Regions from separate parts of the Pseudalkalibacillus sp. NRS-1564 genome, predicted to be linked through region 1. Evidence: a T-box and tRNA genes for the amino acid it is inferred to sense, from the RefSeq annotation. Region 1 holds a T-box; the other holds one or more tRNA genes.

The links. A T-box is a leader RNA that pairs with one kind of tRNA and senses whether it is charged. The one in region 1 lies ahead of ileS (isoleucine--tRNA ligase), so its partner is inferred to be a tRNA-Ile.
Region 2: it has a tRNA-Ile gene. The T-box ahead of ileS (isoleucine--tRNA ligase) is inferred to sense a tRNA for this amino acid. The anticodon was not compared.

The regions. Positions count from the first base shown of each region.
Region 1 covers NZ_JBITPM010000011.1:187,142-203,725, reverse strand. The annotation lists gene spoIIGA (sigma-E processing peptidase SpoIIGA) at 1-738, shown strand, start outside; gene sigE (RNA polymerase sporulation sigma factor SigE) at 773-1,492, shown strand; gene sigG (RNA polymerase sporulation sigma factor SigG) at 1,576-2,355, shown strand; gene ACIFPW_RS05985 (YlmC/YmxH family sporulation protein) at 2,426-2,695, shown strand; gene pgeF (peptidoglycan editing factor PgeF) at 2,789-3,616, shown strand; gene ACIFPW_RS05975 (YggS family pyridoxal phosphate-dependent enzyme) at 3,624-4,301, shown strand; gene ACIFPW_RS05970 (cell division protein SepF) at 4,329-4,763, shown strand; gene ACIFPW_RS05965 (YggT family protein) at 4,783-5,046, shown strand; gene ACIFPW_RS05960 (RNA-binding protein) at 5,046-5,819, shown strand; gene ACIFPW_RS05955 (DivIVA domain-containing protein) at 5,911-6,423, shown strand; T-box leader at 6,498-6,707, shown strand; gene ileS (isoleucine--tRNA ligase) at 6,817-9,573, shown strand; gene lspA (signal peptidase II) at 9,708-10,169, shown strand; gene ACIFPW_RS05940 (RluA family pseudouridine synthase) at 10,169-11,083, shown strand; gene pyrR (bifunctional pyr operon transcriptional regulator/uracil phosphoribosyltransferase PyrR) at 11,276-11,818, shown strand; gene ACIFPW_RS05930 (solute carrier family 23 protein) at 11,983-13,299, shown strand; gene ACIFPW_RS05925 (aspartate carbamoyltransferase catalytic subunit) at 13,441-14,337, shown strand; gene ACIFPW_RS05920 (dihydroorotase) at 14,337-15,617, shown strand; gene ACIFPW_RS05915 (carbamoyl phosphate synthase small subunit) at 15,617-16,584, shown strand, end outside.
Region 2 covers NZ_JBITPM010000019.1:261,948-278,387, forward strand. The annotation lists gene ACIFPW_RS11305 (Na/Pi cotransporter family protein) at 1-757, shown strand, start outside; gene ACIFPW_RS11310 (DUF456 domain-containing protein) at 859-1,341, shown strand; tRNA gene ACIFPW_RS11315 (tRNA-Asn) at 1,476-1,550, shown strand; tRNA gene ACIFPW_RS11320 (tRNA-Met) at 1,554-1,630, shown strand; tRNA gene ACIFPW_RS11325 (tRNA-His) at 1,653-1,728, shown strand; tRNA gene ACIFPW_RS11330 (tRNA-Ile) at 1,741-1,817, shown strand; tRNA gene ACIFPW_RS11335 (tRNA-Ser) at 1,828-1,920, shown strand; tRNA gene ACIFPW_RS11340 (tRNA-Met) at 1,977-2,053, shown strand; tRNA gene ACIFPW_RS11345 (tRNA-Phe) at 2,204-2,279, shown strand; gene ACIFPW_RS11350 (superoxide dismutase) at 2,550-3,161, shown strand; gene ACIFPW_RS11355 (hypothetical protein) at 3,210-3,500, opposite strand; gene ACIFPW_RS11360 (MFS transporter) at 3,602-4,846, shown strand; gene ACIFPW_RS11365 (peptidoglycan D,D-transpeptidase FtsI family protein) at 4,959-6,980, shown strand; gene ACIFPW_RS11370 (PstS family phosphate ABC transporter substrate-binding protein) at 7,270-8,229, shown strand; gene pstC (phosphate ABC transporter permease subunit PstC) at 8,309-9,241, shown strand; gene pstA (phosphate ABC transporter permease PstA) at 9,241-10,119, shown strand; gene pstB (phosphate ABC transporter ATP-binding protein PstB) at 10,161-10,982, shown strand; gene phoU (phosphate signaling complex protein PhoU) at 11,004-11,663, shown strand; gene ACIFPW_RS11395 (glycoside hydrolase family 15 protein) at 11,780-13,762, shown strand; gene rpmG (50S ribosomal protein L33) at 13,839-13,988, shown strand; gene ACIFPW_RS11405 (5-formyltetrahydrofolate cyclo-ligase) at 14,067-14,633, shown strand; gene ACIFPW_RS11410 (DUF92 domain-containing protein) at 14,728-15,399, shown strand; gene mobA (molybdenum cofactor guanylyltransferase) at 15,390-15,992, shown strand; gene ACIFPW_RS11420 (ThiF family adenylyltransferase) at 15,993-16,440, shown strand, end outside.

The DNA.
Region 1 (16,584 bases):
CCATTCATGAAGCTGCTCTACTCCTTACTTATTGTTGTGGTAACGTTTGGCTTTACAAGGTTTCGTAGCTTTTTTCAATGTTGGCTTCTCTTCTATTTTGTCACGTTTATGATTGGCGGAGGAATGATGGGGGCGCATTATTTCTTTCAAAAAGATATGACGGTGTATAACGGAGCGGTCGCTACACAAAGTACTGGATTTGGGGACCCCATTAGCTGGCTTTTTGTGATAGTTGGTTTCCCTATTGTTTGGTTTTTTTCAAAAAGAAGAGTGGATCATCTTGAGACAACACGAATTCATTTTGATCAACTAGCAGAAGTTAGTATCCGAATTGATGATGTGACAATTTCAGCTAAAGCACTTGTCGATAGCGGCAACCAGCTACAAGACCCTTTAAGCGGCTCACCTGTTATGATCCTCGATATGACGGTGCATGAAGCGAACTTTCCACCATCGTTTATTCAGAAAGCCAAAAACATCACAGAATTCCAGGAAGAAGGAGAGGAGGATCGTTGGGAACATCGGTTACGTATTGTTCCGTTTCGGGCAGTCGGACAAGATCATCAATTCTTGTGTGCTGTAAAGCCGGATGAAGTATTGATCTCGATGGAGGGGCGTTCATTAACTGTCAAAAAAGTACTTGTTGGATTAAGCTTTCATACGATTTCAGGAGAAAAAGATTATACGTGTATCCTTCATCCGAAAATGCTGACAGGACATAAGGCGACTGCGTCATAGAAGAGAAAACAAGACGACCAAGGAGGAGTTCGAGATGGGGAAAATGAAAATTAAGTTAGTTCTATGGTGGCAGCGGATCCTAATGAAGCTTGGTATTAAACCTGATGAGATCTATTACATAGGAGGGAGCGAAGCATTACCTCCTCCTCTATCGAAAGATGAAGAGGCCCATTTATTAATTCAATTACCTAAGGGAGATAAAGCAGCAAGGTCGATTTTAATTGAGCGTAATCTTCGCCTGGTCGTTTATATTGCACGGAAATTTGAGAATACGGGGATCAACATTGAAGATTTAATTAGTATTGGTACGATTGGTCTCATCAAAGCAGTAAACACATTTAATCCTGAGAAAAAAATCAAGCTTGCAACCTATGCATCAAGGTGTATAGAGAATGAAATATTAATGTTCCTTCGACGGAATAATAAAATACGCTCAGAAGTTTCATTTGATGAGCCGCTTAATGTGGACTGGGATGGGAATGAGCTCCTTTTGTCTGATGTACTAGGGACAGATGAAGATATCATTACGCGCGGGATAGAAGCTCGCGTCGATCGTAGATTACTTGTGAAGGCATTAGAAACACTTAATCCAAGAGAAAAACAAATTATGGAGCTAAGGTTTGGTCTTGCTGGAGAAGAAGAGAAAACGCAAAAAGATGTTGCCGATTTACTTGGCATTTCTCAATCATATATTTCAAGGCTCGAAAAGCGCATCATTAAACGACTTCGAAAAGAGTTCAATAAAATGGTCTGAGCTTCTTAGCATAATAGATGCATAAAATTCCCACTCGCGGAGATACTTTACTTTGACAGCATCTCCGATGAGGAGGGAATGAGTTGACACGAAACAAAGTCGAGATTTGTGGAGTAGATACATCCAAACTTCCAGTACTTAAAAATGAAAAAATGAGAGTACTCTTTAAGCAGATGCAGGAAGGGGATATTTCGGCACGTGAAGAACTAGTGAATGGTAATTTAAGACTTGTTCTAAGCGTGATCCAGCGATTTAATAATCGAGGAGAATACGTGGATGATCTATTTCAGGTGGGCTGCATTGGCCTGATGAAATCCATAGATAACTTTGATTTAGGGCAAAACGTGAAATTCTCTACTTATGCAGTGCCGATGATCATCGGTGAAATCAGAAGATATCTCCGTGACAATAATCCGATCAGAGTGTCACGATCTTTAAGAGATATCGCTTATAAGTCTCTCCAGATTAGAGATAAATTAATGACGAAGAATTCCAAAGAACCAAATCCGACTGAAATTGCCAAAGAGCTTGGGGTGACGAAGGAAGAAGTAGTCTTTGCACTTGATGCGATTCAGGATCCTGTTTCATTATTTGAACCTATTTATAATGATGGAGGCGATCCCATTTTCGTTATGGATCAAATCAGTGATGATAAACAGAAAGACATCCAGTGGCTTGAAGATATTGCTTTAAAGGAAGCCATGACAAGATTAAATCAGCGAGAGAACATGATCTTACAAATGAGATTCTTCCAGGGTAAAACGCAAATGGAAGTAGCAGATGAGATTGGAATTTCGCAGGCACAGGTGTCCCGACTCGAGAAAGCGGCGATACACCAAATGAATAAAAATATCCAAAGTTAGAACGAGACCTGGGAAACAGGTCTTTTCTTTTGCCTTCTTTTCATATAATGAGATGAAAGGTGGGTGCGCGATGATAAAAATATCAGAATTTCAGGTGAAAGATGTTGTGAATGTCTCGAATGGACGTAAGCTTGGTCACATCGCTGATCTGGAAATTAATTTAACGACAGGAAAAATAGAAGCGATTGTGATTCCAGGGGCAGGTAAAATGATGGGATTGTTTGCGCGAGAAAGTGATGTCGTTATTCCATGGCGCAACATAGTGAAAATTGGGTCAGATGTCATTCTAGTAAGACATCATGATACAGCTGATGGCGAATCGTTTCAGAAAGAATCATAAGGAAAGAAAGATCTAACAATCTATATCCCTTAGGCACAACATATTATGATAAAATAAGGTATAAACTGTATCATGGTATAAAGGGGTGCAACTGTGGAAAAAGAACCATTTCAACCATCAACACATAAAACATCACTGGCACTGAAATTTCCAGATCAAGCTGAACGGAACGATAACCTGATAGCAGGTTTTTCAACCCGTAGAAACGGAGTTAGCCAGACTCCGTTTTCTAGCTTGAATCTTGGATTCCACGTACCAGATCGAGCGAGAGATGTACTAATAAATCGCGAAACCCTTGCCTATGATATCGGACAATCCCTTGATCGATGGATCGTTGGTGAGCAAATTCATGGCGCCGACATTGCGAATGTAACAGCAGCGGATAAGGGACGAGGAGCAACGAATCATCAAGATGCCGTTCCGAAAGTGGACGGGCTATATACAGATGATCCCGAAGTTCTTCTAACCGCTCTTTATGCCGATTGCGTACCGCTCTATTTCTATGCGCCATCAGCTAAAAGAGTGGGGATTGCCCACGCAGGCTGGAAAGGAACAACGAAGAATATTGCAGGAGAGATGATTCGTGCGTGGAACAATGATGGAATCCAAACCGACGATATTTATGCTGCAGTCGGCCCTTCAATAGGGAAATGTTGCTACGAGGTTGATGATGGCGTTATCGAACACATTAAAGCGCTAGTAGGAGATCAGGATCTGTTTTTTGATGAAAAAGCAACAGGGAAATACCAGCTTGATTTAAAAGCCGTGAATCGCGAGCTCCTCCTTCGGTCAGGGATTAAGGCGAGTCAACTATCAGTTAGTGACTATTGTACAAGCTGTAGCAATCTGTTTTTCTCTCACCGAAATGAAAATGGAAAAACAGGAAGAATGATGGCATACATAGGACTCGGGGAGGTATAGCGTTATCGTGAATGTAAGAGAAAGTCTAGAAACAATCAAAGGAAAAATTAACGCAGCAGCAGAACGGTCATGTCGTGATCCTCAGCATATTCATGTTGTAGCGGTGACGAAATATGTTAGCGTCGAACGTACAAAAGAAGCATTAGAAGCTGGCGTTACTCACTTCGGTGAAAGTCGTGATGAGGGGCTATTGAAGAAAGTAGAAGCTATTGGCACATTGCCTTCGTGGCACTTTATTGGCACACTACAATCTCGTAAAGTAAAAGACATTCTTCCATTTGTAAATTATATTCACTCCCTCGATCGTATATCTCTAGCTAAAGAAATACAAAAGAGAGCTGATGGTGAAGTAAACTGTTTTGTGCAAGTTAACGTGTCTGGTGAAGAATCTAAGCATGGATTATCGCCAGGTGAGACGCTACCTTTTATTGAGTCACTTAATGAATTCTCATCTATTAAAGTCGTAGGATTAATGGCTATGGCTCCGCATACAGATAATACAAATGAAATTCGAGATGTTTTCAAGAAACTTCGTGAGCTTGGAGAACGTGTCCAAAGCCTTTCACTCCCACATGCTCCATGCAATGAGCTTTCAATGGGGATGTCAAATGATTATGAAATTGCTGTTGAAGAGGGCGCGACATATGTTCGCATTGGATCGTCACTTGTCGGAAATGAAAAATAAAATAAGCTCTCCAGGAGGTGCAGGGAATTGGGTATCAAAACGAAATTCAAGCAGTTCTTTGAACTTGATGATGAAACGATAGAGTTGGATGAGCAGCAGGAGCAAGATTCATATATGGAAGAAGAAGAGCCTGAAGTAACTCGAGCGAATCGTAAGCAGTCTAAACAAAATGTGGTAAGTCTTCAAAGCGTTCATAAGAACTCAAGAGTTGTGCTAGTTGAACCAAGAGTGTATGCTGAAGCTCAGGATATCGCTGATCACGTGAAAAATCGGAAGTCTGTTGTGATGAATCTTCAACGTATTCCACAAGATCAGGCGAGACGCATTGTTGATTTTCTAAGTGGAACAGTCTACGCTGTTGGTGGCGATATTCAGAAACTCGGTCCGGATACGTTTATATGTACACCGGACAATGTTGAAATTTCAGGTAACATTACAGATGAAATTTACGAAGACCAGTAATTAAGAAAGGGTGAAAAGTTTGAACATAGTTTCAATCTTACTTTCAGCAGTACAAATTTATACGTGGATCCTCATCATTTACATCTTTATGTCATGGATTCCAAATGCAAGAGAATCTTCTATTGGACGAATGATTGCTTCTATAGCAGAACCATATCTAGCTCCGTTTCGTAAGATTATTCCTCCAATCGGTGGAATGCTTGATATTTCTCCGATCGTAGCCATTTTCGCACTTCAGTTTGTGCAATATGGAATTATTGCGGTCTTTAGATTCATAGGCTAATGTCTATTTACGAACACTATCGTCCAGAAGAAAGAACATTTGTCGATCGCGTTTTACAATGGCAGGATGAGGTTCAAGAAAGGTATGCTCCAAGATTAACCGATTTTCTTGATCCAAGAGAACAGGATATGGTGAGGCAAATCATTGGAAATCACTCTGACGTGGGCGTGTTTTTTTCAGGTGGAGTTGAAGGGTCTGAGCGTCAGAGGGCTCTTCTTGTTCCTCCTTACTTTGAACCAACAACGGAAGATTTCGAGATAATCGCTTTTGGAATTACATATCCAGCCAAATTCGTATCACTTACTCATCCAGATTTGCTTGGGGCAATGATGGGTCTTGGAATTAAGCGTGAGAAGTTTGGAGATATCCTTGTGCAGGATAGTGCTGCGCATTTAATCGTAGCGAAGGAAATTGCGGATTTCGTGAAAATGAATTTAACACATGCAGGTAAAGCGTCCATATCTCCTAACGAAATTCCATTAACGAGCGTAAGCGTCGTAGAAGCTTCCTGGCAGGAGCAGTCAGGCACAGTAACAAGCCTTCGTTTGGATACGGTACTTGCAGAAGTATACAATCTATCACGAGGTAAGGTTGCTCCGATGATTGAACATGATCGAGCGAAATTAAATTGGAAGATCGTCAGTCAACCTTCTGCTGAAGTGAAAGAGGGAGACTATTTATCGTTACGAGGTTCAGGTAGAAGTAAGATTATTTCTGTTGATGGCAAAACAAAGCGGGATAAATGGCGAATTACGTATCAAATTCGTAAATAGTTTGTCATAAATAGAAGGAATATCCAAATGATTGTCGAAATACGAGTAAGCCGGGTATATGAAAAAAGAGAGTAAATCGGAGGTGGCTGAATTGCCTTTAACACCATTAGATATTCATAACAAAGAATTTACACGCGGATTCCGCGGTTATGATGAAGATGAGGTCAATGAGTTTCTTGATCAGGTAATCAAAGATTATGAAACGGTAATCAGAGAAAAGAAAGAATTGAATGAGAGAGTGAAGCTTCTAGAAGAACGACTTGGGCACTTCTCAAACCTTGAAGAAACGTTAAATAAGTCGATCCTAGTAGCACAAGAGTCAGCGGAAGAAGTGAGACAAAACGCTAAGAAAGAATCCCAGCTCATCGTAAAAGAAGCTGAGAAAAATGCCGACCACATTATTAATGATTCGCTTGCTAAAGCGCGTAAAATCTCCATGGATAATGAAGAGCTGAAAAAACAAGCAGCGGTTTATCGCACGCGTTTTCGTATGCTAGTTGAAGCCCAGCTAGAGATGCTAAATAATGAAGACTGGGATGGCTTAGTGGCTCGATTTGATGAGGAAGAAGATCAGCAACAGGAGCAAATCGAAGAAAAAGCATAAAGCACTCATTTATTTTTTGTCATTTCCTTGACTTCTTATTTTTATTTACACTATACTTCTATTAATAGCAATAACGATCGACGAAGATGGGAAGAGTATCTGATTCTTACTTAACAAAGCGAGCCGGGAATGGTGTGAGCCGGTGTTAAGCAATCAGAGAAGATCGCCCCTGAGTCCCGTGCTGAACGATAAGTAAGCCTCGGCGAATCATTCACGTTACGAATGCAAAGTGAGCGCAAAGCTTAATTTGGGTGGTACCACGGGAAAACCTTCTCGTCCCTTTTCGGGGACGAGAAGGTTTTTTTATTTTGTAGCACACTTTGAAGAAACAACTCCCGAGTGGCTGAAGATCGTTACGGTTGTTGCTCGTTATAAGTTGAAGGAGGAAACCTCATGAGCTATAAAGAAACGCTCTTAATGCCAAAAACAAAATTCCCGATGAGAGGAAATTTACCGAATAAAGAGCCCGACATGCAAAAAGAATGGGCAAACATTAATCTCTATGAAAAAGTACAGGAAAGAACGAAGGACCGCCCTCTATTCGTCCTACATGATGGCCCTCCATATGCAAATGGTGACATCCATATGGGTCATGCAGAGAACAAAGTTTTAAAAGATATCATCGTTCGATATAAATCAATGAACGGTTTTAATGCTCCATATGTTCCTGGTTGGGATACGCACGGACTTCCAATCGAGCAGGCGTTAACGAAAAAAGGCGTCGATCGTAAGAAGTTAACGGTTGCTGAATTTAGAAAGAAATGTGAAGAATACGCATTAAAACAAGTTGATCGTCAGCGTGAACAATTCAAGCGACTTGGAGTTCGTGCTGATTGGGATAACCCATACATTACGCTTGATAAAGGCTATGAAGCACAGCAAATTAAAGTGTTCGGAGAAATGGCGAAGCGCGGTTATATTTATAAAGATAAAAAAACCGTTTATTGGTCTCCGACATCTGAATCAGCATTAGCAGAAGCTGAGATTGAGTATCAAGATAAGCGCTCTGCATCGATTTACGTTGCGTTTGATGTAAAAGATGGAAAAGGTGTTCTTGATGGCGATGAGAAATTTATCATCTGGACAACAACTCCGTGGACAATTCCTTCAAACCTTGCCATTGCGTTGAATGAGAAGTTTGAATACAGCGTCATTGAAGCGGATGGTACGAAATATGTTGTAGCAACAGAGCTTGTTGATCAATTAAAAGAAGAATTTGAGTGGAACAACGTAAGTGAAGTGAAGCGCGTAAAAGGTAGCGAACTTGAATACGTGACGGCTCAGCATCCAATCTACGATCGTGAATCTCTTGTGATCCTTGGTGACCACGTAACGCTTGACGCAGGTACAGGTTGCGTTCATACAGCCCTGGGACACGGTGAAGATGACTATATGATCGGAAGAAAGTATAAGCTAGACATCCTTTGCCCTGTAGATGAGAAAGGTGTTTTCACTGACGAAGCTCCTGGCTTTGAAGGTATGTTCTATGACAAAGCAAATAAACCAATTACTGAAAAACTTGAAGAAGTTGGCGCGCTAGTGAAGCTTACATTCTTCACTCACTCTTACCCACACGATTGGCGTACGAAGAAACCAATCATTTTCCGTGCAACAGAGCAGTGGTTTGCGTCGATCAAAGAGTTCCGCCCTGAACTTCTTCAAGCTGTAGCAGATGTGAAATGGTTCCCATCATGGGGTGAAATTCGCCTTCATAATATGGTGAAGGATCGTGAAGATTGGTGTATTTCTCGTCAACGTGCATGGGGCGTTCCAATCCCAGTGTTCTATGGCGAAAATAATGAGCCAATCATTACAGATGAGACAATTGCTCATGTATCAGAATTGTTCCGTAAGCATGGATCAAACATTTGGTTTGAGTGGGATGCAAAAGAACTTCTACCTGAAGGATTTACTTCAGAGCATAGTCCAAACGGTGAATTCCGCAAAGAAATGGATATCATGGATGTTTGGTTTGACTCAGGTTCTTCTCACCAAGCTGTTCTGGAAGAAAGAAGCGACCTTGCAAGACCTGCTGATTTGTATCTAGAAGGTTCTGATCAGTACCGTGGCTGGTTTAACTCGTCCCTTTCAACAGCTGTAGCCGTAACAGGGAAAGCACCTTATAAAGCGGTTCTCAGTCATGGATTTATTCTTGACGGTGAAGGAAAGAAAATGAGTAAGTCACTTGGAAATACAATGGTACCGAATGATGTTATGAAACAATTGGGTGCGGATATTCTTCGTCTATGGGTATCATCGGCGGATTATCAAGCTGACGTTCGCGTATCGAATGATATTTTAAAACAAGTAGCTGAAGTGTACCGAAAGATTCGCAACACGTTCCGCTTTATGCTTGGGAACCTTGAAGGGTTTGATCCAACAGAGCATCAAGTGGCGTATAAGGATTTAGGTGAACTTGATCAGTATATGCTTGTGAAGCTAAATAATCTCGTATCGAAAGTGAAAAAAGCTTATGATGAGTATCAGTTCTTAACGGTTTATAATACGATCCATAACTTCTTTACAATTGAAATGAGCTCGTTCTATCTCGATATCGCGAAAGACACGCTTTATATTGAACATGCAGATCACCCGAACCGCCGTGCGATCCAAACGGTTCTTTATCAGACAGCTGTTGCGCTTACGAAACTTCTTTCGCCTATCATTCCGCACACTGCTGAAGAAGTATGGCAGTTTGTCCCTGGTGAGAAGGAAGAGTATGTACAGCTTTCCGATATGCCAGAAGTGAAGAATTTTGAAGGTACAGCTGATCTTGAAGAAAAATGGGATCATGTGATGGAGCTTCGTGACGAAGTTCTAAAAGCACTAGAAGAAGCGCGTAACGAGAAGAAAATTGGTAAATCGTTAACCGCTCAGCTTCATATTTATGCTGATAATGGTACGAAGGATTTGCTTGAAGGCGTAGCAAATCTTGAGAAGCTCTTTATCGTATCAGGTGCTACATTGGCCGGTACGAAGGCTGAAGCACCAGCAGAAGCGAAAGTATATGAAGAACTAGCGATCTCCGTTTCACCTGCTGAGGGAGAAACGTGTGAGCGCTGCTGGCAAGTGAAAAAAGACGTTGGCGCTAATAGCGAATACCCAACTCTTTGCGCTAGCTGTGCTGAAACGGTTAAAAATCATTACTAATTAAAGAAATATATCGAAAAGACGCTTTGCGATGCGAAGCGTCTTTTCTTTGTTGTTAGCTCAGTTTCGATTGTCTGCTGAAGCAAGCTGTGCTAAACTTTCATAGGAAGTAACATTTGATCGGAGGAGCGCTCGTGTGGAAATATCTCATAGCCATAGGCATCATTGTTCTAGATCAGTGGACGAAATGGCTTGTTGTGAAGTACATGGAATATGGTGAAAACATTACATTAATCAATGATTTTCTTTATCTAACTTCTCATCGAAACCGGGGCGCCGCCTTCGGAATCCTTCAAGGACAGATGATTTTCTTTTATATCATTACCATTTTCGTCATTGGAGCGGTTATTTATTATATGAGACAATATAAACATAGCCGTTTCGTTAGCGTCACCCTAGCACTCATACTTGGTGGTGCAATAGGGAACTTTATAGATCGAGTCCTTCGTGGAGAAGTAGTAGATTTTGTGAACACATTTATCTTCTCTTATGATTTTCCGATCTTTAACGTTGCCGATGCCTCCCTTGTTGTAGGTGTTATTCTTATCTTTATCGGAACCATTTTTGAAAGTAAGCAGGCTAAAGGGGAAAACTAATGGAAAAATTCACATTTAAAGTAGCAGAAGAAGAGAAAGGTGAGCGAATCGATAAGCTCATTACTTCTTATGAAAATGACTGGTCGCGTAGCCAGGTTCAAGCTTGGATTAAAGATAAAAATATTCAAGTGAACGGCGAAGACGTGAAAGGCAATTATAAAGCAACAGCAGGCGATGAGATCGAAGTAACCGTTCCTGAGCCTGAAGAATTAGAAATTGTAGCAGAAAATCTGAACCTTGAGATTGTTTACGAGGATGCGGATGTTCTTGTCGTGAACAAACCACGAGGAATGGTTGTTCACCCAGCTCCAGGACATGCTAGCGGAACGCTTGTTAATGGGTTAATGTATCAAGTTAACGATCTAAGCGGTATTAACGGTGTTGTCCGTCCTGGTATCGTCCATCGGATTGATAAAGATACTTCAGGATTATTAATGGTCGCAAAGAACGACAAAGCCCATGAATCACTTGTAAAGCAGCTTCAAGCTAAAACCGTTAACCGACGTTATACTGCCATCGTTCATGGCAACATCCAGCATGACGTGGGGACAATTGATGCACCAATCGGGCGAGATAAGCAAGATCGTCAGAAGATGACGGTAACGGATGAAAATAGCCGAGATGCGGTTACGCATTTTCATGTTCTAGAACGTTATAAGCAGTTTACTTATGTTGAGTGTAAGCTTGAAACTGGTCGTACGCATCAAATTCGAGTTCATATGAAATATATCGATCATCCCGTTGCAGGTGATCCTAAATATGGCCCAAGAAGAAAGTCGCTTCCGATTGATGGTCAGGCTCTTCATGCCGGTGTTCTAGGCTTCAGTCACCCTGTAACAGAAGAGTGGCTTGAATTCTCTGCTCCTATTCCAGAAGATATTGAACGTTTATTAAAGCGACTTAGACAAGATTAAGGTTGACTTAAGAAGAGATCTTTGCGATACTCTTTATAGACAATAGCATACCCTTTAAAGACAGTCCCGTGAGGCTGCAAAGGAAAAACGGCTATGTACGATCGGTACATTTGTATGCCCAAAACCCTTTTGCCCTCATGGCAAAAGGGTTTTTTAATGCCACAGATCGATAAAGAGAGAGGGGCGATCATCATGGAAAACAAACGCATTTTGCTCGATGATCAAGCGATTCGAAGAGCGCTTACGCGAATTGCACATGAAATTCTAGAGCGTAATAAAGGCATTGACAATACAATGCTTGTTGGGATTAAAACAAGAGGCATTTATTTAGCTGAGAGGTTAGCTGAACGAATCGAACAAATTGAAGGATCAGCGATTTCAGTAGGAGAAGTTGATATCACCATGTATCGCGATGACCTTACTCACAAAAACGAAGATCAGGATCCCCTAATAAAAGGCACAAGCATTTCAAAGGATGTAACAGATCAAAAAGTGATACTTATTGACGATGTCCTTTATACAGGCAGAACCGTTCGTGCTGCAATGGATGCCTTAATGGATCTTGGACGTCCATCACAAATTCAACTGGCGGTGCTAGTTGATCGTGGACACAGAGAATTACCAATTCGTCCCGATTATGTAGGGAAGAACGTACCAACAGCAAAAGAAGAAATCATTGAAGTTGCTCTTACAGAAGTAGATGACTTTGACCAAGTTAGCTTATCACAATCATAAATCGTGCTCCCTTTAAATCCGTCCAGAGAGACGGCCAAGGGAGGAGACGCGTTCCGTTTCAGGACACGCGTGTACCTCCTTGCGGCCATGCAAGGAGTTTTTTTATACCTTAAGGGTTAAGAAAAACGATGGCCGGGACACGCACAACCAAGGAGGAATACATCATGAAAAAAGTATTAGGAATTCGAGAGGTACCCAAACCTTCAAGCTGGCTCACATTAAGCTTACAGCATTTATTCGCCATGTTTGGCGCAACGATATTAGTTCCATTTCTCGTCGGACTTGATCCGGCGGTCGCCCTTGTCTCAAGTGGACTTGGGACGCTAGCTTATCTTGCCATAACGAAAGGTCGCATCCCAGCATACCTGGGGTCGTCATTCGCCTTTATTGCACCAATCATTTCAGCCGTCTCTTTGCACGGACCTGAGGGAGCCATGATCGGAAGCTTTTTTGCCGGGATTGTCTACGGTCTTGTCGCAATTGGAATTCGAGCGCTTGGGTTAAACTGGCTGTTAAAACTTCTTCCACCGATCGTAGTTGGCCCCGTGATCATGGTCATCGGACTAGGTCTTGCAGGAACGGCGATTGACATGGCGATGAATAACCCTGCTACGGAAGCCTATAGCGGCACGCACTTTACTGTCGCGCTTGTCACGCTAGGGATAACCATTCTCGCTTCCATGTTTTTAAGAGGATTTTTCAGCCTGATTCCGATTTTAATCGGCATTGTATCTGGATACACATTTGCTTACTTCATGGGTATTGTTGACCTTACTCCAATTAAAGAAGCTTCATTCTTTCAAATGCCGGATTTCATCATCCCGTTTGCGGATTACAACCCGGTTGATGTCTTCTCATGGGAAATCTTATTCATCATGGTACCAATTGCAGTTGTCACGATTGCAGAGCACATTGGCGATCAGATGGTTTTAAGTAAAGTTGCCGGCAAGAATTTCTTGAAAACTCCAGGTCTCCATCGTTCCATTCTTGGAGACGGAGTAGCCACAATGATCGCATCTTGCCTTGGTGGACCGCCGAATACGACATATGGGGAAAACATCGGTGTGCTTGCGATAACACGAGTATTCAGCGTGTTCGTCATCGGAGGGGCTGCTGTCCTTGCCCTTATGTTCGGCTTCATTGGAAAAGTAACAGCTCTTATCTCAACGATTCCAACGGCTGTCATGGGCGGCGTGTCGATCCTTCTCTTCGGAATTATTGCATCATCTGGCTTGCGCATGCTGATTGATAACAAAATTGATCTTGGTGAAAAGCGCAACTTGATTATCTCCTCCGTAATCCTAGTCATCGGTGTAGGTGGGGCATTCATCCAGGTTAGTGACAACTTGCAAATTGCAGGAATGGCGCTTGCGACCGTCATTGGTATTACGCTGAACCTCATTTTGCCTGGCGGAAGCTCACAGCAATCGGTTGAGAAAATGTTTGAAGAAGATCTTGAAAATAACGAACCAGCTGCATAGCATCATCCTTTAAAAAGGTACAGAGAGACCTAAAAGGGTGGGAAAGAGATGCGTTAACTTAAACGCGTCTATCCTTCTGCACCCTGACAACGCTCAGGGTGTTTTTTTTGAGAAAAATATTAACGAAACGGAGTGAGTGATGTGAAGCATTTACTTGATATGACCTCTCTTACATTAGATGAAATTCATGAAATATTACTGCAGGCTGAACGTTTTAGAAATGGAAAAAGTATTCAAAGACAGGAGCCCGTGTTTATAGCGAATCTTTTCTTCGAACCGTCAACCCGAACAAGGTTTAGCTTCGAGGTAGCAGAGAAGCGACTCGGATATGAGGTGTTGAATTTTGAAACGTCATCATCAAGCGTTCAAAAAGGGGAGACGCTATACGACACCATTAAAACCCTTGAATCTATAGGGGCAAGTGCTGTAGTCGTAAGGCACAAAGATGAGAAGTATTTCGAACCGCTACTTGAGAAAACGTCCATGTCCATCATTAATGCAGGCGATGGATGCGGGCATCACCCGACCCAATCGCTGCTAGATCTCCTCACGATTCGTCAAGAGTTCAAGCGATTTGAAGGTCTTAACGTTGTGATCGCTGGTGATATAAAGCACAGCAGGGTAGCGCGGTCAAATACGAACGTATTAAATAGGCTTGGCGCAAAAGTGAGTTTTTCGGGCCCGCGTGAATGGCAAGATGAAACAATGAATGAATACCCATACGTCACAATGGGTGAAGCGGTTGAACAGGCAGATGTCCTCATGCTACTCCGCATTCAAAATGAACGCCATGCAAGAAGAAGCGATACTGATTCTTACCTCCAGTCATTCGGCCTAACGGTAGAGCGAGAAAGACGTATGAAGAAACACAGCATTATCATGCATCCTGCGCCGGTCAATCGAGGCGTTGAAATTGAGACATCATTAGTGGAATGTGAACGCTCAAGAATTTTTAAGCAAATGGAAAACGGTGTTTATGTACGAATGGCCTGCTTGAACTTGGTCCTACAACCTACTAAGAAGGGAATGGTCGTGTAATGCTAATCCAAAACGCGAAACTACTTAATGAATCTGGAGAATTGATGGATCGCGATGTTCTTATCAATCAAGAAGGTGAAATTGAAACAATCGCACAGAGCATTGAAAAGGGGGAGTACGAAACCTTTGATGCGAAAGGGAACCTCCTAGTTCCAGGGCTCGTTGATCTACATGTGCACTTAAGAGAACCGGGAGGAGAGCATAAAGAAACGATTGAAACAGGTACAAAAGCAGCGGCGAAAGGCGGATTTACAACAATCGCAGCGATGCCGAATACAAGACCTGTCCCAGACAATGAAGAAACGATGGAAACGTTAATGAATCGAATCAAAGAAACGGCAAGTGTTCGCGTCCTACCATACGGAGCGATTACAACAAGACAGCTAGGTCAAGAGCTTACGAATTTTGAAGGGTTGAAAACAAACGGTGCGTTTGCTTTAACAGATGATGGCGTTGGTGTTCAAGATGCTGGAATGATGCTAGAAGCGATGAAGCGCGCGGCAGCTAGTAACCTAGCAATTGTTGCCCACTGTGAAGAAAACACGTTGATCAACGGAGGAAGCGTTCATGAAGGTCATTTCTCAAAAGAGAATGGACTAAATGGTATTCCATCGGTTTGTGAAGCGGTACATATTGCAAGAGACGTTCTGCTCGCTGAAGCAGCAGGCGTTCATTATCATGTTTGCCACATTAGTACGAAGGAGTCCGTTCGTACCGTACGCGATGCGAAGAGGGCTGGCATTAACGTAACAGCTGAAGTAACACCACATCATCTCCTTTTATCAGAAGATGATATACCGGGACTTGATACGCATTACAAAATGAACCCACCTCTTCGATCAAAAGAAGATCGAGCAGCCCTTATTGAAGGCCTGCTCGACGGTACAATTGACTTTATTGCAACGGATCATGCCCCTCATTCAGAAGGTGAAAAAGCACAGTCAATAGAAAAAGCGCCATTCGGCATAGTAGGATTGGAAACGGCTTTTCCGCTGTTATTCACCCATTTTGTTGAGAAAGGAACCTTTACACTTAAGCAACTTGTGGATTGGTTAACGGTGAAACCAGCGCGGGCATTTGGACTTGAATACGGCACTCTCGAAATAGGTGCACTAGCGGATATGACAATTATCGATTTAACAGAGCAAGAGGACATTAATCCAGAGTCATTTGTTTCGAAAGGAAAGAATACCCCATTTAATGGATGGACTTGTAAAGGATGGCCAACGGCAACAGTTGTAAATGGCAAAATCGTGTTTGAAAAGGGGAGCGATCAATGATGAAAAGACAGCTGGTATTAGAAGATGGATCCGTTTTTGTAGGGAAAGCATTCGGTAGTGACATTGAGAAAAGTGGTGAGGTTGTTTTCAACACAGGCATGACGGGCTATCAGGAAATTTTGTCCGATCCATCCTATTGTGCTCAAATCGTAACGCTCACGTACCCGCTAATTGGAAACTACGGCATTAACCGCGATGATTTCGAATCGATTAATCCTTCTGTACATGGTCTTATTGTGAAAGAAGCAACAGAAGTACCGAGCTACTGGAGAAATGAAATGACGCTTGATGAATTGCTTCGTGTGAAAGGCATTCCAGGACTTGAAGGAATTGACACAAGGAAGCTAACAAAGCTGATCCGCTCAAATGGAACGCTAAAAGGAAAAATGTGTAGCATGGATGTTGATCCAGAGAAGATTGCGCGTGATCTAAGAGATACGCCATTGAAAAGGGACCAGGTACAGCAGGTATCTATTAAAGCACCTTATGCAAGTCCAGGTCGTGGATTCCGCATCGTTCTTGTCGATTTTGGAATGAAGCACGGCATTTTAAGAGAACTAACAAAACGGAAATGTGATGTTGTTGTTGTCCCATACAATACGTCGGCAGAAGAAATTCTGCGCCTAAACCCTGATGGCGTAATGCTAAGTAATGGCCCTGGCGATCCAAAAGATGTTCCTGAAGCAGTGGACATGATTAACGGCATTCTTGGTAAAATTCCGCTCTTTGGCATTTGCCTAGGTCACCAACTATTTGCCCTTGCTTGCGGAGCGGATTCAGAGAAAATGAAATTTGGTCATAGAGGGTCCAATCACCCCGTAATGGATTTAACAACAAAACGCGTCGCGATTACTTCGCAAAATCACGGCTATACGATCGCGGCTGAAACTCTAGAGAATACAAATCTTGAAGTCACACATGTTGCCGTAAACGATGGTTCCATTGAAGGCGTCAAGCATAAGAATGA
Region 2 (16,440 bases), on a different contig from region 1:
TAACATTACAAATACTGTTATCCAGTTCCCATTCATTGCCGGACTTGCCTATCTCGTTACAAAAATTATTCCTGGTGATGATGCAACGATTGAATATAAGCCAAAACACCTTGATCCAGTATTTATCGAACGCTCTCCATCTGTTGCATTAGGACAAGCTAAAGAAGAAGTGATTCGAATGAGCGGATTTGCTTATAAGGGTGTTAAAGAAGCATCAAATTATTTAACATCTAAGAGTCAGAAGAGCGCTGAAAAAACCGCTCAGTATGAAGAAGCTATTAACAACCTGGATAATAAAATTACAGATTACCTTATCCAATTATCAGCAACTTCTCTGTCTGGAGATGAGTCGACACGACACGGTATGCTAATGGACTCAGTTCGTGATATCGAGCGTATTGGCGATCATATGGAGAATATTGTTGAGTTGGTTGATTATCAAATAAGCAATAAAGTGAAGATGACTGACGTTGCTATGAAAGACCTTGATGAAATGTTTAATCTGACTCTTTCTGCACTCAATGAAGCCTTTGATGCACTTGATAAATGGGATGTAGCTAAGGCGCAGGAAGTTGTTAAGCTAGAAGATAAGATCGACAAAATGGAAAGAACGCTTCGTAAGCAGCATATCCTTCGTCTAAATGAGGGTGAATGTACTGGAAGTGCTGGAATTGTTTTTGTTGATATCATCAGTAACCTTGAGCGTATTGGTGACCATGCGGTTAATATTGCAGAAGCCGTCATTGGAGAAGAATAAATGTGGGAAGCAGAGGGATGCCTCTGCTTCTTTTTATCATTATATAGAAGAAAAGTGACATCTCCGCTAAAATAGAGTCAAGTTGAAGGGAGGTTAAAAGCGTGGATATTCTATTATGGTGCCTGATCATTGCGTCATTCATCATTGCATTTGTGGGATTGATTTATCCAATTATTCCAGCCGTACTATTTATTTATGTTGGGTTTATCCTGTATGGGGTGTTTTTTGATTTTGGTTCAATGACTATTTCCTTTTGGATTGTTGAAGTTCTGCTGACGATGCTATTATTTGTTGTGGACTATGCTAGTAATTTATTTGGCGTGAAGAAGTATGGAGGGTCAAAGGCGGCGATATGGGGGAGTACAATTGGTTTACTTGTTGGCCCATTTGTCATTCCGTTTGCAGGGATCATCCTTGGACCATTTATCGGGGCTATCTTAGCTGAACTAGTTATTCATCGAAAAGCTTTTAAAGAATCTGTTCAAGTAGGTGTAGGTTCATTGCTTGGTTTTCTTGGTGGAGCTGTTATGAAAGGATTACTCCAAACGATTATGGTGGTTGTGTTCCTAGTGTATGTCCTATAAGTTCTTGATGACAAAATGAAAGCGTGATATAGTATTTTCATAATTGAAATTAAGATTAATTCAATTAAATTTGAAAAACTTATTGACTCTTTCTTTATCCATATGATATATTAGTTCTTGTCGTTAAGAAATATTCCACAGTAGCTCAGTGGTAGAGCTATCGGCTGTTAACCGATCGGTCGTAGGTTCGAATCCTACCTGTGGAGCCATATGGCGGTGTAGCTCAGCTGGCTAGAGCGTACGGTTCATACCCGTGAGGTCGGGGGTTCGATCCCCTCCGCCGCTACCATATATTTCAACGATACAACATGGCGGTTGTGACGAAGTGGTTAACGCACCGGATTGTGATTCCGGCATTCGTGGGTTCAATTCCCATCAGCCGCCCCACTTATTACATAAGGACCCTTAGCTCAGCTGGTTAGAGCTGACGGCTCATAACCGTCCGGTCGCAGGTTCGAGTCCTGCAGGGTCCACCAAATGCATATCGGAGGAATACCCAAGTCTGGCTGAAGGGATCGGTCTTGAAAACCGACAGGGGCTTAGTCGCCCGCGGGGGTTCGAATCCCTCTTCCTCCTCCATTTTCTAAAAGTTAGCTTTCTAAAAAATGGATGCAAATTAGGTTCTTTTACATCATCGCGGGGTGGAGCAGTTCGGTAGCTCGTTGGGCTCATAACCCAAAGGTCGCGGGTTCAAATCCTGCCCCCGCAACCAAAATAAAATTCTTACTACGTCGAACATACTTCTTTGTTAGAATTTAAATGGAGTGCTCTAGGGGCAACCTAAGCTCATAGCAACTCCAAATTATTTTGAATGTAAATGCAAACTACATACTAATTAAAATTAATACTGATAACATGATTCGGCTCTGTAGCTCAGTCGGTAGAGCAGAGGACTGAAAATCCTCGTGTCGGCGGTTCGATTCCGTCCGGAGCCACCACTCAATAAAGATCCCACTCGTCAAATAATGACGAGTTTTTTTATGTTTTATGTATGTTATTACGATGTTAATTCTCGATTTTTTCTTTTAAGATGTTTAATTCCATATACTGAGGGGAAACTTTATCTGTGTTGCGGAAATTCAAAGGTTTATTATTTGAAAACGCATGACAATTCTGCTAGTGTAAACTTGTGACGACATCATGTTCAAGTGGTGGCTAACGCTACCCTAACAGCAAGTTACATACTATATTTAAGGAGGAGATTCACAATGGCTAAATTTGAACTACCAGAACTACCTTACGACTACAATGCACTAGAACCACACATCGACGAAGAAACAATGAAGATCCACCACGACAAGCACCATAACGCATATGTAACAAAATTAAATGGTGCACTAGAAGGTCATGAGGAGCATGCATCTAAGAGCCTTGAAGATCTTCTTGGCAACCTTGACGCACTTCCTGAAGGCATTCGCACTGCTGTTCGAAACAATGGTGGCGGGCACGCTAACCACTCACTTTTCTGGCAATTGCTAAGCCCTAACGGTGGCGGCGAACCATCAGGTGATCTAAGCGAAGCACTTAAAAAGAAATTTGGTAGCTTTGAAAGCTTCAAAGAAGAATTTGCTAATGCTGCAGCTGGTCGTTTTGGCTCAGGCTGGGCTTGGCTAGTAGTAAAAGGTGGAGAACTTGAAGTAACAAGCACTCCAAACCAAGATACTCCAGTAATGGAAGGTGTTACACCAATTCTTGGGCTAGATGTTTGGGAGCATGCTTATTATCTTAAGTATCAAAACAAACGTCCTGATTATATCGCTGCATTCTGGAATGTAGTTAACTGGGATGAAGTTGCAAAGCGTTACGAAGCAGCTAAATAATTTACCAAGCTTTCAAAACCCCCGACATTTATGTTGGGGGTTTTTCTATTATGGTTCGATTAAGGTATAAATTGTTCCTAAATGGTGTAGCATGAAATTTATTATAAAATCTGTAAAATCACAGCCAGTTTCAAAATCATGAGGTGTACAAATCAGAACTTGATGATCTGTGATGGTTAAAGAGATGAGATCAATTCGATATTGGATTTGAAGATAGTGCCTCATCCTATAAATAAAGAACGAGTGTTCATCATCTCCTATAAGATGTTGAACGCTTTGAAGTAGTTGGATTTGACTGTTTTCAGAAATGTAGTCTGTCCGATATAGAAAGTAATACATACCCAGTCCCCTTTCAAAAACAGTTTATCCTTTTTGTTTCATCCGCATAACGAACAGAATTTAAGTCAAAATAAGGGTGGATGAAAAAAGGGGAGTTTGTTATGAAAGTTATAAAACATATGATTGGTGAGATAGAGGTAACAAAAGATTTGTTGTTATTACTTACAATCGGTGGTTTATACGCGCTGAGTATTGCGCTCTCAAATACGTTCGTAAATGTTTACTTGTGGAAGCAGTCTGGTGATTTTGCGGATATAGGTATATACAACCTTGCTGCGGTTATAAGTCAGCCGCTTACCTTTATTCTCGCAGGTAGATGGGCTAAAAAAATGGATAGAGTTATTGTATTGCGGATTGGAGTGATTTTTCTCGCTCTTTTCTATATAACAGTGCTTTTTCTTGGTCAGAACGCTAGTCATTTGCTTATCTTACTGGGCGCTTTACTCGGAATAGGGTTTGGCTTTTATTGGCTTGCATTTAATGTGCTAACATTCGAAATTACAGAACCGGACACAAGGGATTTCTTTAATGGATTCCTTGGTTTAATTACATCTTTCGCTGGGATGATTGGGCCAATATTTGCTGGTGTTATTATTTCAAGTCTAGAAGCATTCACGGGGTACAAAGTAATATTTGCCGTCTCACTTGCTTTGTTTTTCGCAGCTGTAATCTTAAGTTTCTTTCTCGAACGTCGTTCTGCCAAAGGGACTTTTTCATTTACACGTGTTTTTCAAGAAAGAAAAGCGAATACAGATTGGCTTAACATTTTACACGCGCATTTTTTTCAAGGTATAAGAGAAGGTACCTTTATTTTCATTATCGTTGTCCTAGTTTTTATTACGACGGAAAGTGAGCTTGCAATTGGTACTTTTGGACTTGTTAATTCAGGAGTATCGTTTTTAGCTTATTATTTGGCGACGAGATTGATTAAACCGCGATATCGTAAGAAGGCTATTTTATATGGCGGACTTATTCTTTACGCTTCGGTTTTTTTACTTGTATCCGACCTAACGTTTGCCCGGTTGTTAATGTATGGTGTTTGTATTTCTCTTGCTTATCCACTTTTACTTGTCCCCTACATTTCGCTTACGTACGATGTGATCGGTAAGGCTTGGAATGCAGTTGAAATGCGGATTGAGTATATTGTCGTTCGAGAGGTATACTTAAACTTAGGACGAATTGTTTCCGTTCTTTTATTCTTAATAACAGTAGCGTTATTCGACGATGAAACGAGCATTCCGATTTTATTATTAATTGTTGGTGCTGGCCATTCGTTTATTTACTTATTTGTAAGAAAACTTCAAGCTCCCCATCCCCCAAACCCTTCTCCTGACACCGTACAATAGCTCATTAGACCCTTTACTTTTTTTATATCACTAAGTATAGTAAGTAGAAGAGAGAGCAGAGACACCTGTCTGGAACAGGTGTCTATATTTGTTTAAGGGAAGGGAGTCTATCGTGAACACGAAGAAAAAGAAAAATCATGTGCCTTTAAGGCTAAATATATTATTTTTATCTGTATTCCTTTTGTTTTCTATATTAATTCTTCGACTGGGCGTTATACAGATTGTAAACGGTGAAGAATACGAGCGTGTTTCTGAGCAAACTGAGAATGTTACAGCAGAATCAACAGCACCTCGTGGGAAAATGTATGACCGTTATGGGCGAGTTCTGGTTGATAATAACCCTGAATTTGCGCTTACATATATCCGAACGCAGAATACTAAGCAAGCTGAGAGGCTTGAATTAGCTCAGAAATTAGCTGGGTATATTGAAAAAGATACAGATGATGTCATTGATCGAGATCTTAAAGATTATTGGATTGTAACGAATCCGGAAAAAGCGAAGGCAAAGCTAACGGAAAAAGAGTGGGAAGAACTTGAGTCGAGTGAGGCTTATCAACTCCAAATTGAACGGATTAATGATGATGATTTAGAAGAGATTAAGAACGATCCACAAGAGCTTGAGGTAGCTGCTATCAAAAGGGCGATGGATACTAGGTACGCTTTATCATCTCAAACAATTAAGATTGGTTTAACTGAAGATGAAATTGCTAAAGTAAGTGAAAACCTTGGTTCACTACCTGGAATAGAAATTCAAGCAGACGCAACTCGAGAATATCCCTATGGAAATACTCTTCAAACAATTTTCGGAAGGGTCGGACCAATCCCTAAGGATGAGTTAGATTATTATGGTTTGAGAGATTACGAAAGAAATGACAAAGTGGGGATTAGCTATCTCGAGAAAGAATATGAAGAGTACTTAAAAGGTCAAAAAGAAAAGCAAACCTACGTGACCGACAAATCAGGAGAGCCAATTGGTGAACCGAAAGTAATTGAAGGACAAAGAGGAAACGATTTGGTCCTCTCATTAGACATCGATCTTCAAAAGGAAGTCGAGAAAATTCTCGATGAAGAGCTTCGTGATGCAAGACAATATGGGGCAACACGAGGCTATGTAGTCATGATGGATCCCAAAACAGGTGAAATTCTTTCTCTTGCTGGTAAGGAATATAGCAACGGAGAGTTTAAAGACCGAACGTTTGGAGTGATCGGTGACTCCTACGCAATGGGATCGACTGTTAAAGGAGCAACTGTTTTAACAGGTTATCAGTATGGTGTTATTAACCCGAATACGACGCTTGTGGATGAAGTTTTATACTTTAAGGACGAAGGTAAAAAATCTTCATATACGGCTAATGCAATGGGGCCTATATCAGACCTAGTTGCTTTACAAAGATCTTCAAACGTATATATGTGGAAAATCGCGATGAAGATGGCTGACTATGACTATGCTCCGTACGAAAGTAGTAGTTATGACCCTTCAGCTTACGATGAGCTAAAAGAGTCATTCTCTCAGTTTGGTCTAGGCGTTAAAACCGGGGTTGATCTCCCTGGTGAAAGTGCAGGATTAAACGGAGGTGTGAATGAATTTGGTAAAATTCTCGATTTTGCAATTGGACAGTATGATACGTATACACCAATGCAAATGGCTCAGTATACCTCTACAATCGCAAATGGCGGCTATCGTATTGAGCCACACATATTAAAAGAAGTTCATGAACCTTCTGAAAAAGATGGTCTATCAAATACTATTCTTTTCCAAAACACTCCAGAGGTGTTAAACAAAATTAAAATGAGTGAAGAAGAAGTGACACATGTCCAAAAGGGGATGTGGATGGTTATGAATACGGCAAATGGAACCGCAGGTACACATTATCCTTATTTCCAAAGTGATGATTATCAAGCTGCTGGGAAGACTGGAACAGCGCAAATCGGAGATGGATATAATTTGACCCTTGTTGGCTATGCACCTTATGATAATCCCGAAGTAGCCTTTTCTGTAGTAGTTCCAGAAGTAAATGATTCTTCTTCAGGATATGTTAATAAAAAAATAGGTGGACGCGTTCTAGATGCTTATTTTGATTTAAAAGATGAAGCGAAGAAACCTATTGAGGCTAACAAAAAAGAAACAGAATAGCATTTCATGAAAAACCGCTGAAAAGCGGTTTTTTTTATTGTTTAAGGACAAATTAATGAATAATATCTGTCAGATTGAGGTGAAGTGATAGGCTGAATGCATTGCAAAAGTAAGGTATGCACCAAAAAGACTAATTAAAACGTTTTCCGACACGCATTTACAATCTCTTTACATTCGGTTTATACGACATTAATATCTAGCCTGTATTCTAAGAATTGTGATTGAGAGGCCAATACACAAACAACCTGGTTGGTCACAAAGTACAAACATCCATTTAGGGGGAAATTACATGAAGTTCAAGGGCATTATGCTTATGGTAGTTATGTCGATGGTAATGATTTTCGCAGCAGCTTGCGGAAATAATTCTGGTAACACAAACAGCGGCGGAGAAGCTTCTGGTGAAGAAGTATCTGGCGAAGTTCTAATGGACGGATCTTCTACAGTATTCCCGATTATGGAAGCAGTTGCTGAAGAATACGCTTCTGTACAACCTGATGTAAAAGTTAGTGTAGGTGTTTCAGGTTCTGGTGGTGGATTTGAGAAATTCTCTGCTGGTGAAACAGACATGAGTAACGCTTCTCGTCCAATCAAGGAAGAAGAAACAGCTGCACTTGAAGAAGCTGGTATTGACTTCACAGAATTTGAAATTGCAAAAGACGGTCTTTCTATCGTTGTTAACTCTGAGAATGATTGGGTAGATCAGCTTACAATTGACGACTTAAAGAAAATCTGGTTAGGCGAAGCAACGATGTGGAGCGACGTTAACCCTGAATGGCCTGAAGAAAAAATCGAATTATTTAGCCCTGGTACAGATTCTGGAACGTATGACTACTTTAATGAAGTAGTACTAGAAGATGAGCAAATGGTGAAAGAAGCAACACTTTCTGAAGATGACAATGTACTTGTAAATGGTGTAACTGGCTCTAAAAACGGTATGGCATTCTTCGGTTATGCTTACTACCTTGAAAACAAAGATAACCTTAACATTGTTCCAATCGTTAATGGTGACGGTGAAGCTGTAGAACCAAATGCAGAAACAATTCAAGATGGAACATATGAGCCACTGTCTCGCCCGCTATACACTTATGTGAAGCACTCTGCAGTAGAAGAAAATCCTGCAGTATATGATTTCACTAAATATGCACTAGAAAACGCTGGTGAAATGGCAGAAGCAGTTGGATATGTAGCTCTTCCAGAAGAAAAGTATACAGAAGACATGAACAAACTAGAAGAAATCGCTGGTAAGTAAGAATAAAATGAAACAGATTGGTGAGGAGTTACGGCTCCTCACTTTATCCTGTTTTGCTCTTTGTGAGGGGGAGTAATAAATGCAAAGCTCTGTTCGTCAGATGATTAAAGACAAAAAAGAGAAAAATCAATCACGAGCGAAGTTTATGGAGAAACTTGTACCGGGCTTATTGCTTTTATGTGCAATTATCTCTGTATTAACAACGCTTGGTATTGTTTTTACATTGATTGTAGAAACAATTACGTTTTTCAACCGTGTTTCAATTATTGAATTCTTTACGAATAAAGATTGGTACCCGTTTTTTGGAGACAACCCTGATTATGGAATCTGGCCACTGATTTCTGGAACATTAATGATTACCGGGATCGCCATGCTCGTTGCCATTCCGTTAGGTTTAGCAGCAGCCATTTATTTGAGTGAATATGCAAGTGATAGCGTTAGAAGAATCATTAAGCCGATTCTGGAAGTATTAGCAGGTATTCCTACGATTGTATATGGTTTCTTTGCTTTAACTTTTGTTACACCAGTTCTACAAAATATTATTCCGAGTCTTCCTATTTTCAACGCGTTAAGCCCCGGTATCGTTGTAGGGATTATGATTATTCCTATGGTTGCATCTCTCTCAGAGGATGCGATGAGCTCTGTACCGAACGCAATTCGAGAAGGTGCACTCGGACTTGGCGCTACACGATTTGAGGTTGCTGTGAAAGTAGTTCTACCAGCAGCATTATCAGGAATTATTGCATCTTTTGTACTTGCGATTTCAAGAGCAATCGGTGAAACAATGATCGTAACAGTCGCAGGTGGTGCAACACCAAAACTTACTCTAGATGTAACGGAGTCTATACAGACAATGACATCTTATATTGTGCAGGTAAGTCTAGGGGATGCTGGTTATGGAACAACAATTTACTACAGCATTTATGCTGTTGGGATGACGCTCTTCCTTTTCACACTTATCATGAACCTTATCGCGCAATATATTTCTCGTAGATTCAGGGAGGAATACTAATGCAATTAGTAGATCAGGCAAAAGTAAAAAGTAAAATGCAAACCAGACTGGCTCAAAATAAGATTCTTAAAGGAATTTTCTTTGGAGCAACAATGCTAGCACTCGTAGTGCTTGTTATCTTGTTATATCGGATATTCACTCAAGGAATTGGTTACTTAAATCTTGAGTTCTTTCAAAATTTCGCGTCTCGTTTCCCTGAAAAAGCAGGGATTAAAGCAGCATTTTTCGGTACTTTATGGATGATGGCAGTGATAGCTCCAGTGGCACTTACAATTGGAGTTGGAACCGCGATTTATCTTGAAGAATATGCAAAGAAAAATAAGTTTACAACGTTTATTCAAATAAATATTTCAAATTTAGCAGGTGTGCCCTCGATCGTTTTTGGTTTACTTGGTCTAACTGTATTTGTTCGGATGTTGGAAATGGGGCGCAGTGTTCTAGCCGGTGGTTTAACGATGAGTTTATTAATTTTGCCAATAATCGTTGTTGCTGCTCAAGAAGCTGTACGTTCGGTTCCAAAAGAGCTTCGAGAGGCTTCTTATGCGATGGGTGCTACGAAATGGCAAACAATCAAAAAGGTTGTATTACCAGCTGCGATCCCTGGGATTTTAACAGGAGGAATTCTTGCGCTATCACGCGCAATCGGTGAAACAGCGCCACTTCTTATGATTGGTGCATTAACGTTTGTAGCTTACTTGCCTGAGAATTTCTTGTCCGGCTTCACCGTTATGCCAATCCAAATTTTCAACTGGACAAGTCGACCTCAGACAGAGTTCCATGATGTTGCGGCAGCTGGAATTATCGTTCTTCTTGCGATGTTGCTCATTATGAATTCAATTGCTGTCTTAATTCGAAATAAGTTTTCTAAAAGACTGTAGCTACGTAAAACTCTCATCAATGTGTAAAGGGGATTTTGAAAATGAAAACAGTTATGGATGAAAAGAAAGTCGTAAAAGCTCCGCGGTCAGAAGAACAGATAAAAGAAAAAGATTCTGTATATAGCATTCAAAATTTTAATTTATGGTACGGAAAAGACCAGGCTCTAAAAGATATTAAATTCGAAATTCCAGAAAAACAGGTAACAGCCATTATCGGGCCATCCGGTTGTGGTAAATCCACGTTTATTAAAGCTCTTAATAGAATGGTTGAAATGGTGCCAATTGTAAAAATGTCTGGTGATATTAACTATCGTGGGAAAAATATTTTTGAGAACAAATACAAAGTAGAAGATTTGCGCACAAAAGTGGGGATGGTTTTCCAAAAGCCGAATCCATTTCCAAAATCAATCTATGAAAATGTCGTTTATGGTCCCAAAATTCACGGCATTAAAAACAAAAAAGTACTTGATGAAATTGTCGAAAAAAGCTTAAAAGGTGCAGCGCTTTGGGAAGAAGTAAAAGATCGTCTTAGCGAAAATGCTTACGGTTTATCTGGTGGTCAGCAACAGCGCCTTTGTATCGCTCGCTGTCTCGCAATTGAGCCTGATGTTATCTTGATGGATGAGCCAACATCTGCGCTTGACCCAATCTCTACTCTAAAAGTAGAAGAACTTGTTCAAGAGTTAAAGAAAGATTTCAGTATTATTATCGTAACGCACAACATGCAACAAGCAGCTCGTATCTCTGATAAAACCGCCTTTTTCTTAAACGGTGAAGTCGTTGAATTTTCTGATACGAATCAGCTGTTTTCTAATCCAACTGACAAGCGTACAGAAGATTATATTACAGGCCGTTTCGGTTAATAAATTCGGGGGTGAGCAACTATGGTAGTAAGAGAGAATTTCCAGGAACAGTTAGATGAGATAAAGTCACAACTACTTGAACTCGGATCACTAGCACAAATAGCAGTTGATGATGCGATTACAGCATTAAAAGCTCAGGATGTTAACAAAGCTCTTGAGATCATTGAAAATGACCATAAAATAAACAGACTTGAGGAAGAAATTAATGAAAGAGCGATCTGGTTAATTGCCAAAGAGCAGCCGCTTGCAACAGATTTGAGAAGACTCATCTCAGCACTTAAAATTACAACAGATGTTGAGCGTGTTGGAGATCTTGCGGTCAACATTGCAAAGTCGATTATCCGTATTGGCGACAAGCCATTCGTAAAGCCAATCGAAGAAATCCCAGCGCTAGCTGAGAAAGCAAATAACATGTTGAGAGAAGTTCTTGCGTCTTTCTATGATGAAGATGTGAATAAGGCTATGGCTGTTGCTGATGCAGATGATGAAATTGACAACATGTATGGTCGTCTTGTGAAGGAGCTACTTGAGTTAATGACCGAACATCCTGAAAGTGTTAGTCAAATTCAACAGCTTTCATTTATATGCCGCTATGTTGAACGTATTGGTGATCACTGTACGAACATTTCCGAAAGCGTGATTTATGTTGTGAAGGGGAAACGATACGACCTTAATGCATAGTGATCGAACCACACTCTAAATTAGAGTGTGGTTTTTTCATATAATTAGAAAGCTTAAGTAATGACCTGTCCACTCGTGCAATAAACTAGTGTAGGAGATGGATAGGAGGTAGCAAAATGCCAAGACACTTAGTAATAGGAAATGGACAATTGCTTATAAATATGGACCAGTTTCTTCAAATACGAGATATTTATTATCCGTATGTTGGGCAGCAAAATCACGTTCAAGGTCATGCAAATCGTATAGGGGTTTGGGTAGATGGGAAATTTTCATGGTTACATTCATCTGAATGGGAGATTCAGCCTAATTATGATCAAGACACGCTGGTAACATATAGTACGGCTGTCCATCCTCATCTCGGAATTAAGCTTGTGTTTGAAGAGGGGGTCCATCAGCGTGAGATGCTGATGATTCGTAAGATTACGATTCATAACCTTGAAGGTCAAAGACGTGACGTTAGGATTTTTTTTCATCAAGATCTGAATATTTATGAAACTGAAGTAGGCGATACAGCTTATTATTGTCCGGATACTAAGTCGATGATTCATTACAAACGATATCGATATTTTCTTTTTAATGGTGAAATAGATGGGGCGGGGATTAAACAGTATACTTCTGGTGTGAAACGATTCCAGGCTGCTGAAGGTACGTGGCGCGATGCTGAAGACGGCCACTTACATGTGAATCCCATCGCACAGGGATCAGTAGATAGCACATTTTCTTTGGAAACGAAGCTGGAACCCAACAGTGAGAAAGTAGCCTATTATTGGATGACAGTTGGAAGAACGAAGGAAGAAGTTAGTAGTATTCATGAGTATGTAAGTGAGATTGGAACACAATTGACTGTTGAAAAAATTCGGATGTACTGGAACCGTTGGGTGAATAAGTCGGTGTTACCTGAGACAGACTTAGGATCGGACATTCTTTCACTTTATAAAAGAAGCTTATTAATTGTTCGAACGCAAACCAACCAAAATGGAACGATTATTGCGGCGAATGATTCAGACATTTTGCATTACAATAGAGACCATTATAGTTATATGTGGCCAAGAGATGGCGCGCTCATTGCTTCAGCGATGTCAAAAGCAGGTTACCATGGAATGGTGGCGAACTTCTATCGCTGCTGTGCAGAGCTTCTTTCAAAAGAAGGGTATTTACATCACAAATACAATCCTGATGGCTCTGTAGGATCGAGCTGGCATCCCTATGTGGATCGTTTAAAGCAATCTCAGCTTCCAATACAAGAAGATGAAACTGCTCTTGTTCTCTGGGCTTTTTGGGAGCATTATCAATCGACAGGAGATATTGAATTTGCTCAATCGCTCTATAAGTTCTTAGTACGGCCAGGAGCTAAGTTCTTGTTGCAATTTATGGATGAAGCGCTAGATTTACCACTTCCTTCTTACGATCTTTGGGAAGAGCGATTTGGAATTTTTAGCTTTACAGCTTCAGCTTGCTATGGAGGTTTGATGGCAGCTCATTCGTTTGCAAGGCTATTTGGTGAAGATGACCGCGCTGATAGCTATTTTGAAGGGGCACAGCGGATCAAAAAAGGAATTGAGACACATTTATATGATAAGACCCGTTCCTGCTTTATTCGGGGGTTATACCGCAATGGTGAGACTGGAGAGATAACGAAGGATTATACAATAGAAAGCAGTTTGTTTGGTCTATTTGCTTTTGGAGTATTCCCTGCAGATGATCCAAGGGTCGTTCGTACAATGGAAGAAATTGAAAAACGCCTGTCTGTCAAAACAAGTATAGGCGGTGTAGCACGTTATGTTAGTGATTATTATTTTCAACAATCACAAAATGTAGAAGAAGTACCAGGGAATCCTTGGGTTATTTGTACTCTATGGATCGCCAAATGGAAAATTTCTAGTGCTCAAACGATTGAACAACTTCGCGATGCGAAGAATCATATTGATTGGGTATTTAAGCAGGCCCTCACAAGTGGTATACTACCAGAACAGGTTCATCCTTACACGGGTAAACCACTATCTGTAGCACCCTTAACCTGGTCGCATGCAACGTACGTAGATGTGGTGAAGGATTATCTTGAGAAATATGAGTCACTTTCTTCAACAAAAACAACTTGATTGAATGAGATATGTTTGTTATCATAATGAAGTATGTTGTTAAATGAACAGTTTGATAGGATTTGGAGGGATATTCATGCGCGTACAAATTACATTGGCTTGCACTGAAACAGGCGATCGTAACTACATCACGACGAAGAACAAACGTACTAACCCTGATCGTCTTGAACTTAAAAAATACAGCCCAAGACTTAAAAAGCAGACGTTACATCGCGAAACAAAGTAAGCAGTAGGATATCCTACTGCTTTTTTATTTGCACATTTTCTCGTAAACTAATAGAAGAGAAAAGTAGGAGGAATGATGATGCAATCAAAACATGAATGGCGAACAAACATGAAAGTGAAATTAAAAGAAATTAGTGCTGATGAGAAAATATTGCTTGATGAACAAATACGTGAACGTCTTTATACATATGAACCATTCAAAAAGGCTGAAACGATCGGATTAACCGTGGCAATGAAAGGTGAAATAAATACGAAGAAAATTATAGAAAAAGCTTGGACTGATGGAAAGAGAGTAGCAGTCCCGAAGTGCAATCCGAAGACGAAGCAGATGACTTTTCGCTACTTAACAGAGTGGGATCAGCTAGAAAGCGTTTATTTTGGGTTGGAAGAACCTCGCCCCGATAAAACAGTAGTGTGTCCCCCAGAAGAAATAAATCTTTTGCTTGTTCCTGGTCTCATTTTTGATCTTAATGGATTTAGGATTGGATTTGGTGGCGGTTTCTATGATCGATATTTGCAACACTATTCAAACTCAACCGTATCCCTTGCCTATCAATTTCAAGTCGTTGAAAAGGTGCCAACCGAATCTTTTGACGTACCTGTGGAAGCCATCATTACTAATGAACAGCTTGTTAACGTAAAATGATCATTTACGCTTTTTTAAGTGCTATAACAGGTATTCTAGGATATAAAGTTCATGCACTTTCGAGAAATGGAGCAATAGCCGCCACAGGTGTTGGGTGCGCGATCGCACTAGGTTTTGGCTGGAAAGGGCTCTTGCTTCTTGGTATCTTTTTTTTACTTCTACTATATGGAGTAAGTATAAAGCGCAGTTAAAAGATGGGGTGGAACAAATTGTAGAAAAGGGCGCTTCGAGAGATCAGTATCAAGTTCTTGCAAATGGAGGGGTTGCTGCTTTCGCTGGAATAATGATGCTTTTATTCCCTGGGGATGTATGGCTGTTTATTTTTCTAAGTGCGATTGCCACTTCTAATTCTGATACCTGGGCATCTGAACTTGGCGTTCTCTCAAAGCGACGCCCCCTTCATATAATAACGATGAAATTCGTTCCGGCAGGCACTTCTGGAGCTATTAGTATGCCAGGTATATTGGCGTCTTTGCTCGGAGCTGGTTTAATTGGAGGAGTTGGTTCACTTGTTTTTGACTTATCTTTTCTGGGGTTAGTTATTGTTACGGTCGCAGGATTTGTCGGCTGTTTAAGCGATACGCTAATTGGAGCAACCTTGCAAGAAGAGTTAAAATGTCAGAAATGTGGTTCAAAAACTGAACGCCATATGCATTGTGGAAATAGGACAGTCAAAATCAGCGGTATAAAAGGATTTAATAATGACGTGGTCAATTTCGCCTCGTCTATGATTGGCGCTCTTGTGGGAGGTGCATGGTGGTTATAAAAATAATAGGTACATTGCTAGCAGGAGGGGAGTCCAGAAGGTTTGGATCCCCAAAAGCATTTGCCACTTATCACGGCAAGCCTTTTTATGAAGTGGTACTGAATCAACTTCACCCTGTTGTAAATGAATCCATTATCGTAACAAATAGAGATTTATTAGAGCAGTTTAGCATGAGCACATCAAAAGATATAAGAGTGATAAGAGATGAGGAAAAATTTGTAGGGATGGGACCGCTAGCAGGTCTTTATTCTGGGATGACTCAAACGAATGGTGATCTTTATCTAACGGTCGCTTGTGATATGCCGTTCGTAACGGATGGTCTATTTTCTACACTAATTGAAGAAATGATCAAACATCCAGAAGCAATGGCCGTCATACCGGTGAGCTCTGGAAGAAGCCAGCCACTCTGTGCTATCTATCATTCTTCCTGTCAATCCATTATCGAAGAGCTTCTTTTATCAGGAAAAAGAAAAATGAATGATCTTTTTGAATTAATTAATGCCCAATATATAACAGTTGAAGAACTGAAAAAGCAGTTTTTAAATGTAAATACAAAAGAAGAATATAAATTTGTTCAAAAGGAGAGAGATTAAATGGATGACTTTAAAAGGTATTCAAGACAAATGCTGTTTTCTCCTATAGGCGAAGAAGGCCAAAAGAATTTCAGTCAATCACGGGCTCTTGTTGTAGGAATGGGTGCACTAGGGACAGCGATTGCCAATCATCTTGTGCGAGCGGGCTTCGGTCATGTAAGAATTGTCGATCGTGATTATGTTGAGAAGAGCAATCTTCAAAGACAAATGCTATTTGACGAAGAGGATGTTTCGGCAGCGTTACCAAAAACAATTGCAGCCAAAAAGAAACTAGAAAAAATGAATTCCTCAGTTGAAATCGAAGCGATCATAGCGGATGTTAATGCAAGTAACGTAAGTGACCTTATGGAAGAAGTGGACTTTGTTATGGACGGGACCGATAACTTTTCCACACGTTTTCTTTTAAATGATGCTTGTTTTAAAATGAATATTCCTTTTGTATATGGTG